Regions from separate parts of the Sphingobium sp. KKT206 genome, predicted to be linked through region 2. Evidence: riboswitches for the same ligand, from Rfam matches in the RefSeq annotation. Region 2 holds a riboswitch; each other region holds the start of a gene.

Region 1 (3,276 bases), 420 kb from region 2:
TAGGCTGGCGGGCTCAAGGCCGACAAAGACAGCGGCTTTTGCACGCACAGGTAGCAGCCAATCCGGCATGGGATCTGTAGGTCCGAAGCGTGCGTCGTCGAAGTCGTAGCGCCAGCCATAGGAACTGGTCAGGCGCTTGCCGAGCCAACCCTGGAAACGAAACGGCTCGAGCGCGGATGCGTCGATCCCGTCGATCAGCCTCAACTCTTCATCGCGGGAGATAAGGTCTTCCCGATAGGACAAGCCCGGGATTTTCGGAGTCTCAAACAGGTCGGGGAACAGGCTGGCCATCAACGTCTAGATTGGGAGCCTGCGCGCACAAGGCAATCGCATAGCTGATTTTTTGATGGATAGCGCGGTCCGTAAAGCGTTCGATCAATTCGAGTCTGTTTTGGGCACTGACCGGATTCCGACACTGATTTTATGTTGTTTGGCAAATGGGGTAGGTGCGGTGCGGCTTGGAAAACTGTAATCATCAGTGAGCCGCCATGAAGTTCGAGCCATTTTAGTAGGCTGGGCCGTGCAGATCCCACCCATTTGATTAAGAGAGGGGCAAGTGTGCTTCGTAAAATCCGACCCTTTGTCGCCGTTCAGCTGCCAATTTCTTGTTCCTAGGTGCGGTCCTTCCGCTAATCGACAGGTCGCGACCACTTCCGGGCGTACAGGAGTCCGATGGCCAACGACAGGTTCAGGGAAAACCCGCCATTCAAAGCGAGTGCGTGCGGTTGGCGCGCTCTGGCCGTGCCAATGGCAATGGTGGCGCGGGATGCAGTAATCGTTGATTAAATCCCAGCTCCAAGCGTTATTGGCTTTTCCGTTCACTTCAGTTAGGCGAGGGATTGAGAGGCGGACAAGTTCGGCTTTCATTGATCGCGCCGGTGCCCCCAAAAGGGGCTTAATCGGGAATGTGGTGCGGAAGCTTGCTTCCAAATCCGCGGCTGTCTCTGCAACTGTAAGCGGATAGCGCGATGTACATGGCTCCTCTTTGAAGGGGCAGCCACTGGGCCGGACGCTAAATCATGCGAGGTCTGGGAAGGCGTGCATCAAGCTGTGACCCGTGAGCCAGGAGACCTGCCGGCGTCTGGTCGCTCTTGCCTTGGTCCAGAGGATGGCTGCGGCACGGTGAACTCCGTCTGAGCGACGAATGAGCGGCTGGGGCCGCATCGGAGACGTGCGTCGGCCGCCCATGGCGTCCGGCCGCCGCGCGGCTCGCCCGTTCGCGCGGGTATGCCCCGGCCACGTCGCAAGACGCCGGAGGACTATTTCGTGATCAAGACCATTACTACCAGCAGCGCACTTGCGCTGATCTGTATGGGAACGCCAGCCTTTGCCGAACCCTTTGAGAAGGGATCGCAAACAAGCGCGGACGCGGTCGAGGCGGGCAACGACATCGTGGTTTTCGGTCGTGGTGAGGCCATGATCGGCACTGCCAGATCAGCCAGCGAGGGAAGCGTCGGAGGGGCCGATGTCCTCGTGCGGCCACTTCTCCGCGTGGCGGAACTGCTGGAAGCGGTGCCCGGGCTGGTTGCAGCCCAGCATTCGGGGAGCGGCAAAGCCAACCAGTATTTCCTGCGCGGTTTCAACCTCGACCATGGGTCTGACTTCACCACCTATATCGATGAACTGCAGATGAACTTTCGCACACACGGACACGGTCACGGCTATCTCGACCTCAACGGCCTCATTCCGGAGATCGTGGGCCGGGAGGATTTTCGTAAAGGGCCCTATCGCGCCGACGGCGGTGATTTCGCTCTGGCGGGAGCAGCCTATATGATGACCATCAAGGGTTACCACCGGCCGTGGGCATCGGCCGAGGCTGGTTCATATGGTTGGCGCCGCGTCGCCGTAGGCGGAACAGTGCACGACGTGGGCGTGGGAGATCTCACGCTTGTCGCTCAGGCCAAGACCTACGACGGACCGTGGCAGGAAACTGAACGTCTTCGCCATTACTCGGGTTTCGCGAAATATAGCATGCCGAGCGGTGCGGGCACATTGGAGGCATCTCTCCATGCCTACCGGGCGACATGGCACCCTACCGAGCAAATCCCGGAGCGCATTATCGGCACGGCGTTGTGTGCGGATGTGTTCTGCTCTCCAGATCCTTCCGCGCGGGGTGAGATGACGCGCCAGGTGGCTAACATCGCGGTCAAGCAACCGACATGGCGCGCCAATGTCTATGCCCAGTTTTACGACTGGTCGATGTTGTCGAACCCCACTTACACCGATCCGGATGGCACAAGCGCGCAGATCAAGCAGTTCGACCGGCATTGGGTACTAGGGCTGTCCGCTCAAAAAAATTGGGAAATCGCTGACAGTCTGGCTGTGAGCCTTGGCACCGAAAACAGATACGATGCCATCGGGAATGTTGGTGTCGATCGAACGGCTGTCCGCACATTTCTTGAATCTCTCGGGCACTATCAGGTCGGGGAATTGTCTTCCGCGCTCTACGGCGAAGTCGCTTGGAAACTCTTGGCTGGACTGCGTGTGACAGGTGGTCTTCGCGGGGACTATTATCACTATTCCGTGCGTGCACGAGATGTGGTTGCGGCGTCGCTGGGAGAAGGCAGTGGCTCGGCGTCGATTCTCTCACCTAAGGTCTCGATCGCCTATCAGGTTACACCGCAACTTGAACTCTACGCCAACTGGGTCCGTGGATTCCATTCCAACGACGTTCGGGGTGCGGTAAACAGGGGCACGCCTGTTCCGGTTCTCGTTCGCGGCATCGGCAAGGAACTGGGGGGACGCCTTCAATTCTCCGGGGTCACGTTAACCGCGACTTACTGGTGGCTGCATGTCGGCAGCGAGCTTCGTTTCATTGGCGATTCCAATGCTGTTGAACGTCGGGTGCCAGTGGGTGTCATGGCTATGAAATCGTCGCCTTCTGGCGGCCGTTCCCGTGGCTTGCGCTTGATGGAAACTATACTGCCAGCCATGCCCGCTTCGACAATGGCGATCACATCCCTAATGCATTTGAGAACGCGGCTTCAGCCGGTGCCGCCATCATTCTTGATCCCTGGGAAGCCAGCATTCGGGTGCGCCACCTCGGACCTTCTCCGCTTGTCGAGGACAACAGTGTCCGGGATCGGGGCAGCACCGTCATGAATGCCCGCGCCGCGTGGACGGGCAAGAAGGTCGAGATATTTGGAGAAGTGCTGAACATCTTCGACAGCCGGGACAAGGACATCGCCTATTATTACGAGTCCTACATCCCCGCCTTTGATGCAGGTGCTCCGGTGGAAGGCCGGTTGAGTCGTGTCGTCGAGCCTCGAACCGTGA
Region 2 (3,276 bases):
GCCGACAGGCCGAGCGTCTGGGTGCCGTAGCTGACCTGATACCATTTATCGAACAGGTTGATGACGCGGCCATACAGCTCGACCCGGTCGGTGATGCCATAGGAGGCGAGCAGGTCGACCACCGTATAGGCCTTAGTCGCGCCGCCAAAGCCCGACGAGTCGCCATCATGATAGCGCACCCGCGCGGTCATCGACGCGCGTTCGGCCGGGGTCAGGATGACCGATGTGGTGCCGGTATAGCGCGGGCGGCCGCTGTTTACATAGGTGCCGTCCATGTCGCGATCGATTTCATGGTCGGTATAGCCATAGGTCTGGCTGACACCGAGCCAGGGCAGCGGCTGGGCGGTGACGCCAACCTCTATCCCCTCCGCGCGGGTGCGGCCGAACTGGCCATAGCCGCCAAAGGGCGGACGGCTGCCGTCGAAATTAATCTCGTTCGTCTTGCGGGTGAAGAAATAGCTGACCTGCGCGGTCAGCCCTTCGGCCAGCGCCAGGTCGAAGCCGACATCGCCGCCCCGGCTGGTTTCGACTTCAAGGTCTGGATTGCCATAGGTGGGGTCGAACAATTGATAGAGGCCCGGTGCCTTGGCCCCGGTGCCATAGCTGGCGCGCAGCTTGAGCGCGCCCAGCGCATAAGCCAGCGTGCCGCGATAGGTATCGAACGTGCCGAAGCGGCTGTTGTCGTCGACCCGCGCCGCGCCGGTGAGGGTAAGCCCCGCGACCGGCCGCAGCGCGATTTCGGCATAGGCCGACCGCGTGTTGACGCGGGCGGGGAAAGCGCCGGAAAAGCTGGTGATCTGGGTCGTCTTCTCCCGCTCATAATTGCCGCCCGCGGCCAGGCTGACGGGGCCGGTGCCGCCATAGGCGAGGGCCAGCGTCAGCTCGTCCTTGGTGCCACGGAACAGGTCGCCCTCGGCCCGGTTCCAGATGCCGAAATAGCGGCGGCGCGCGGCATAGCGGCTGGCGGTCAGGTCGGCGGTGAACTGGCCGTCCAGGCTTTTGTAGCTGGCCTGGCCCGCGGCGGCATAGTCGCGCGTTTTGGCGGTATCGTCGCTGTCGGACGTCGTATTGTCGAGATCGCTGAAGGCATCGAACCAATAGCCGATCGCTTGCAGCGAGAGGGTTTCGGTCGCCTGATAGCCGACCCGGCCGCTAAAGCCGTAACGGCGATATTCGTCCTTTTCGGTTGCCGACCCTGCGGGGCTGGCGGTGCGGGGATCGGCGAGCGAGGGGCCGTCATGGCGATAGCCGGTCGCGCTCAGGCGGAAATCGAGCGCGCCGCTCTTGCCCAGCAAGGATGCGCCGCCGCTGCGCATGCCATAGGAACCGGCTTCGGCCTCGGCATTGACCTGCAGTCCCTCGTCGGTCGCGCGCTGGGTGATGATATTGATGACGCCGCCGACCGCATCGGAGCCATAAAGCGAGCTTTGGTTGCCGCGCAGGATTTCGACCCGGTCGATGTCGCGGCTGGTCAGGTGATCGGCCTGGAACTGGGTGCTGATCGCGCTGGGATCGCCCAACTCGATACCGTCGATCAGCCAGAGAATCTCATTATTGTTCGATCCCCGGATGCGCACGCTGGTCAATTGGCCTGGCCGGTCGGCCGTCGTCTGCACGCCGGGCGCGTCCTGCAATATGTCCTTCAGGAAGAGGATCTGGTTGCGCTGAATATCGGCGCGGGTGATGATCGACACCGCGCTGCCGATCTCGCGCGCTTCGCTGGTCACGCGCGAGGCGGTGACGATGATCGGGGTGCTGTTGCCGCTCAGGTCCGAAATCTGTTCGGGGGCCTGGGCGAAAACGGGGCTGGCAGCAACGAGCGCCAGCAGGGATATGCCGTATTTAACCATATATAGTCTCCTCCGCGCCGAGCGATATCGGGCGGTGGAGCATGTCGATGATAGGCGCATGGCCTCGCGCATCGACGGCCGACGCAGGGCGACGAACCGGCGCATATATAGCCCAGCGTCCCACGACGGTTGCGGCCCCGGCCGCCTTCCTGTCGTCGCTCAGACGGAGAGTTACCGTGCCGCGGCCATCCCCTGGACCAAGGCAAGAGCGACCAGAACGCCGGCAGGTCTCCTGGCTCACGGGTCATGGCGTCATGTACGACCTTCCCAGACGTTTGACGGTCCAGTGGCTGCTTCCTTCGAAGAGGAAGCCGTGTACATCACGCTCACCGCTTACAGTTGCAGGGACAGCTGCGGCTTTGGATGGTGTGAGCCATCCGCACCGCCTTCCCTTTTAAGCCTCGATCAAGAGGCACCGGCGCGATCTTGCCCGTTGCGCTCAAGCGAGCGCTACGGACGGCAGCCCGATAGCGGGCGGCAGGCCATCACGCAAGGCGGCAATTGCCGCCCCGGCTTCATGCTGTCAGTCGAACAGGCTGGATACCGAGCTTTCGTCGGCAATGCGCTTGATCGCTTCGCCCAGCAGCGGGGCGATGGGCAGGTGGCGGACCTTCTTGGCGGTGTTGACCGCCTCGGTCCCCTGGATCGTGTCGGTAATGACCAGTTCCAGCAGGTCGGACGCATCCACGCGCGCAACCGCGCCGCCCGACAGCACGCCATGGCTGACATAGGCGACGACATCCTCGGCCCCGGCGGCCTTGAGCGCGGAGGCCGCGTTGCACAGCGTTCCCGCCGAATCGACGATATCGTCGATCAGGACGCAGAAACGCCCCGCGACGTCGCCGATGATGTTCATCACTTCCGATTCGCCCGCGCGCTCACGCCGCTTGTCGACGATGGCGAGCGGGGCGTTGTCGAGCCGCTTGGCGAGCGCGCGGGCGCGCACCACGCCGCCGACGTCGGGCGACACGACCATCAGGTTGCGATCACCAAAGCGCGCCTGGATATCCGCCGACATCACTGGCGCACCGAACAGATTGTCGGTCGGAATATCGAAGAAGCCCTGGATCTGACCCGCATGCAGATCGACCGACAGGACGCGGTCGGCGCCCGCCTTGGTGATCAAATTGGCGACCAGCTTGGCGCTGATCGGGGTGCGGGGGCCGGGCTTCCGGTCCTGCCGGGCATAGCCGAAATAGGGGACGACGGCGGTGATTCGCTTGGCCGATGCGCGCTTGAGCGCATCGATCATGATCAGCAATTCCATCAGATTGTCGTTGGTGGGATAACTGGTCGATTGCAGCACGAACACATCTTCGCCCCGGACATTTTCGTGGATTTCCACGAACACTTCCTCATCGGCGAAGCGGCGGACGCTGGCGTCGGTCAGGGGAATTTCGATATAGTCGGCGATGGCGGCCGCGAG
Region 3 (3,276 bases), 1.2 Mb from region 2:
CAGACATGTCCACCCGACCAGACTGCGTCATAGACGGCCCGACCGACAGCTGCGCCTATGTCGGTATGCAGGCCAGCAAACTGTTCCATGTCTGGATGGATAGGAGTTGCGACGACGATGCAGTCGGTCCCAGTTCCCGTCACGGCCAATCCAGATGGCTTCCAGGGAAGGTCGATCATTGCAACCGTACGCGCCTGGGCAACAATTGAAATGGTCTCCACGAGCGCCGCTTGTGACAGAGGGCGATCGACATGCACGAGGAGGTTGATCGTCCCGACATCCTGATGAGCAACGGGTGCAGAACCGACGCGCACCGCATTACCAAGACCGACGGTCGCCAGGCAGCTGGCCGTAGCCCGCCCGAAGGACGCCTGAGACATGTGATGCTTGGTGATATCTCGAGATGTCATGAGGTGGACCGCATCCGTCAATCCCGCCGACTGCATGCTTTTTCTAAGCAGCAAGGCTGGATCGACATCCATGCTCAGATCGGCATCCCGGACATAGAGCCATGCGACACTGCTGACTTCTGCGAAGCCTGGCCGCGTCAGCGACCAACTCAAAACAGCTTGTGGTTGAGGGAACGAGGCAACAAGGAAAGGGCTGGCACAGTGAACGGAAAATGGATTCATCAAGACCTGCCTCGCACGATATCACTGCGCTTGCAACACTAACCATGCGCCTCTGTGCGTAGGTATGTACACGCGGCTCAAGGCTAACAACTGCTACAAGTAAAAATACTCTCCCAAAACTAAGCATCCGTTAATCTGGTTTTGCTGCACCAGAATATCTCTGCCCGATCATATCCATGAGCTCTGGAAAATTGGTAAGAAATATTGGTGCTTTATTCGAGTATACGACAAAGAATGCTCGACGGTTTTTCGATTTTTGCAAACATACCGTTGATGCAGCCTTCGCAATCGTGGAGACGTCTGCGTGTGGCAATCATGTCTGCTCCATCCACCTGCAAAAGGATGGCGCAATAGCGTCCGGGAGATCTTTGGGCTGCCGCCTCACCCAATCCCCCGTCACTCCCGCTCACGCCACGCGTCGGCATGAGCTCCCGGATCATGCCCCAATATCCGCGCGACACATGCGCGTTCGCCGCACAGGTTGGGTTGGCCATCAGATGGAGGTGCAGGCGGCGCAGATTATGCCAGGGGACGGACCGGAAGAGGTGATGTTCCAGATGATAGCTGATGTTGAGCGGCCCGATGAGGAGCCTGTCGAGCAAGGTCGGGATGACGGTGCGGGTGCCGTTGAGTTCGTGATTATCGGGGAGGCCGTTATGCTCGGCCATGGCGCGGATGCGGTTGAAGACATTGACCCAGAAAAATTGCGGGATGAGGATCAGGCCCAGTATCTGCCAGCGAAAGGGCGACCACAATATCGCGCCATAGACCAGCACGGCCCATGCGACATAGCGTAGGCGCAGCGACAGGCGGTAATCGAAACCGAAGCGTTTGGGATTGTGGAAATTGGCGATGGGTGCCCAGATGCGTCCAGCGCGCGCCACCCGATAATAGTTGAGACCGGTGATGCTGCGGACCAGCAGCCAGAACATTGCGCGCGGAGATTTGGGAAAATGCTGGTCCGGGTCGCGCCGCTGGATACGTTGGTCACAATCATGGATGGTGTTGGTGTGGCGGGCGCGCTTTTGCCCGAGCGGGACCCGCCAGTAATGAAGGTCAGCACAGCATTTTCCTTGCAATGCGGTTTTGCTCGCCATATTGCGACGCCGCAACAGGTTCCCAGAGATGGGATTAATAGGGAACGCGGAAGCAGGTATCTACCCCTGTAATCCGTGGCTGTCCCCGCAACTGTGACCGGAGAGCGGTCGCCCCTTCATGCCACTGGGTGCATTTGCACTTGGGAAGGCGGGGCGAGCGTGTTGACCCGGGAGCCAGGAGACCTGCCTGTTGTAGTCGGTCCTTTGCGCGGACGGGGTGTTCAGCGTGATCGAGGTCAATCCTCGCGTGACGACATCGATTGGGGTGGCGCGCGCGGGTGACAAGCCAGCGAACGCTCTGTCGTGCCATTGGTGCGAGCAACCCCTTGTTGTTTGACAGGGGATACACATGCAAAATCTGTTCTTAAAAGTGACCGTTTCCACCGCAGCTCTCGGGCTTTGCGGCACCTTCATTGCGCACGCGCAGGATGATGTCCGCACCATGTCGCCGCACGAACCGGTCATCGTCGTCACCGCCAACCGCAGCGCCCAGCCCGTCGAAAGGGTCGGCCAATCCATCACGGTGATCGATTCGGCCGAAATCGAGCGGCGGCAGACCCAAACCGTCGCCGATATCCTGCGAACCGTGCCGGGTGTCAGCATCACGCGCAACGGCGGCGTCGGGACATCCACATCGGTGTTCATTCGCGGTGCAGAGAGCGATCAGACCGTGGCGCTGGTCGATGGCATCAAGCTCAACGACCCTTCGTCGCCGGGGGGCGGCTTCAACTTCGGCAATCTGCTGATCGGCAACATCGAGCGAATTGAGGTTTTGCGCGGACCATCGTCGGTGCTTTGGGGCAGCCAAGCGATCGGCGGGGTTATCAACATGATCACTCGCCAGCCGACGGACGCCCTGACAGTCAACGTACGCGGCGAATATGGCTATCGCGATACTGGACAGCTGGTTGGCAACATTGCCGGAAAAGCCGGTCCGTTTTCGGCCAGCGTGGGCGCAGGATACTTCCGCACCGATGGCATCTCCTCATTCAGCGAAGCGCGCGGCGGCATCGAAAAGGATGGCTATGAAAATTACGGTGCCAACGGTAGTTTCAATCTGGCGCTGAGCGACTGGTTGTCGCTCGATGCGCGCGGCTGGTATTCGGAAGGCCGGGTGAATATCGATGGCTTCCCTCCACCAACCTTTGCCTTTGGTGATGTGAACGAGGAATCGCGCACCCGCGAAATCGTCGGCTATACCGGAGTTAACGCCACGCTGTTCGACGGTCGCTTCCGTAACCGGCTGGGCTATGCGTACACCGACACCCGTCGCCGCAACTTCAGCCTTGTCGGCCTGCCTGCCGAGACCTTTGTCGGCAATGGCCGCAACGAACGTATCGAATATCAGGGCATGTTCGATATCGCAGAAGGCTGGCAGCTGACGGGTGGACTGGAACGCGAGACATCGCGCTTTTCCAGCAGCAGTTTTGGTGCGCGTCCTTCCATCGGACGGGCCCGGATCGACAGCGTTTACGGGCAGATCGTGGCGACACCGGTGACGGGCCTGACCCTGACCGGCGGCGTTCGGCATGATGACCACAACCGCT

Evidence for each region. A riboswitch is a leader RNA that binds a small molecule or an ion and turns the genes downstream of it on or off. The one in region 2 is predicted to bind cobalamin.
Region 1: linked by a shared signal. The riboswitch ahead of ACZ2HM_RS13465 (TonB-dependent receptor) and the one ahead of ACZ2HM_RS15500 (TonB-dependent receptor plug domain-containing protein) in region 2 are both predicted to bind cobalamin.
Region 3: linked by a shared signal. The riboswitch ahead of ACZ2HM_RS03340 (TonB-dependent receptor plug domain-containing protein) and the one ahead of ACZ2HM_RS15500 (TonB-dependent receptor plug domain-containing protein) in region 2 are both predicted to bind cobalamin.

The regions. Positions count from the first base shown of each region.
Region 1 is NZ_CM145764.1:2,776,926-2,780,201, reverse strand. It holds gene ACZ2HM_RS13470 (alpha-ketoglutarate-dependent dioxygenase AlkB) at 1-243, opposite strand, end outside; cobalamin riboswitch at 860-1,093, shown strand; partial or broken gene ACZ2HM_RS13465 (TonB-dependent receptor) at 1,312-3,276, shown strand, end outside.
Region 2 is NZ_CM145764.1:3,197,997-3,201,272, forward strand. It holds gene ACZ2HM_RS15500 (TonB-dependent receptor plug domain-containing protein) at 1-1,850, opposite strand, end outside; cobalamin riboswitch at 2,056-2,285, opposite strand; gene ACZ2HM_RS15505 (ribose-phosphate pyrophosphokinase) at 2,374-3,276, opposite strand, start outside.
Region 3 is NZ_CM145764.1:697,490-700,765, reverse strand. It holds gene ACZ2HM_RS03350 (adenosylcobinamide amidohydrolase) at 1-632, opposite strand, end outside; gene ACZ2HM_RS03345 (fatty acid desaturase) at 845-1,729, opposite strand; cobalamin riboswitch at 1,729-1,934, shown strand; gene ACZ2HM_RS03340 (TonB-dependent receptor plug domain-containing protein) at 2,079-3,276, shown strand, end outside.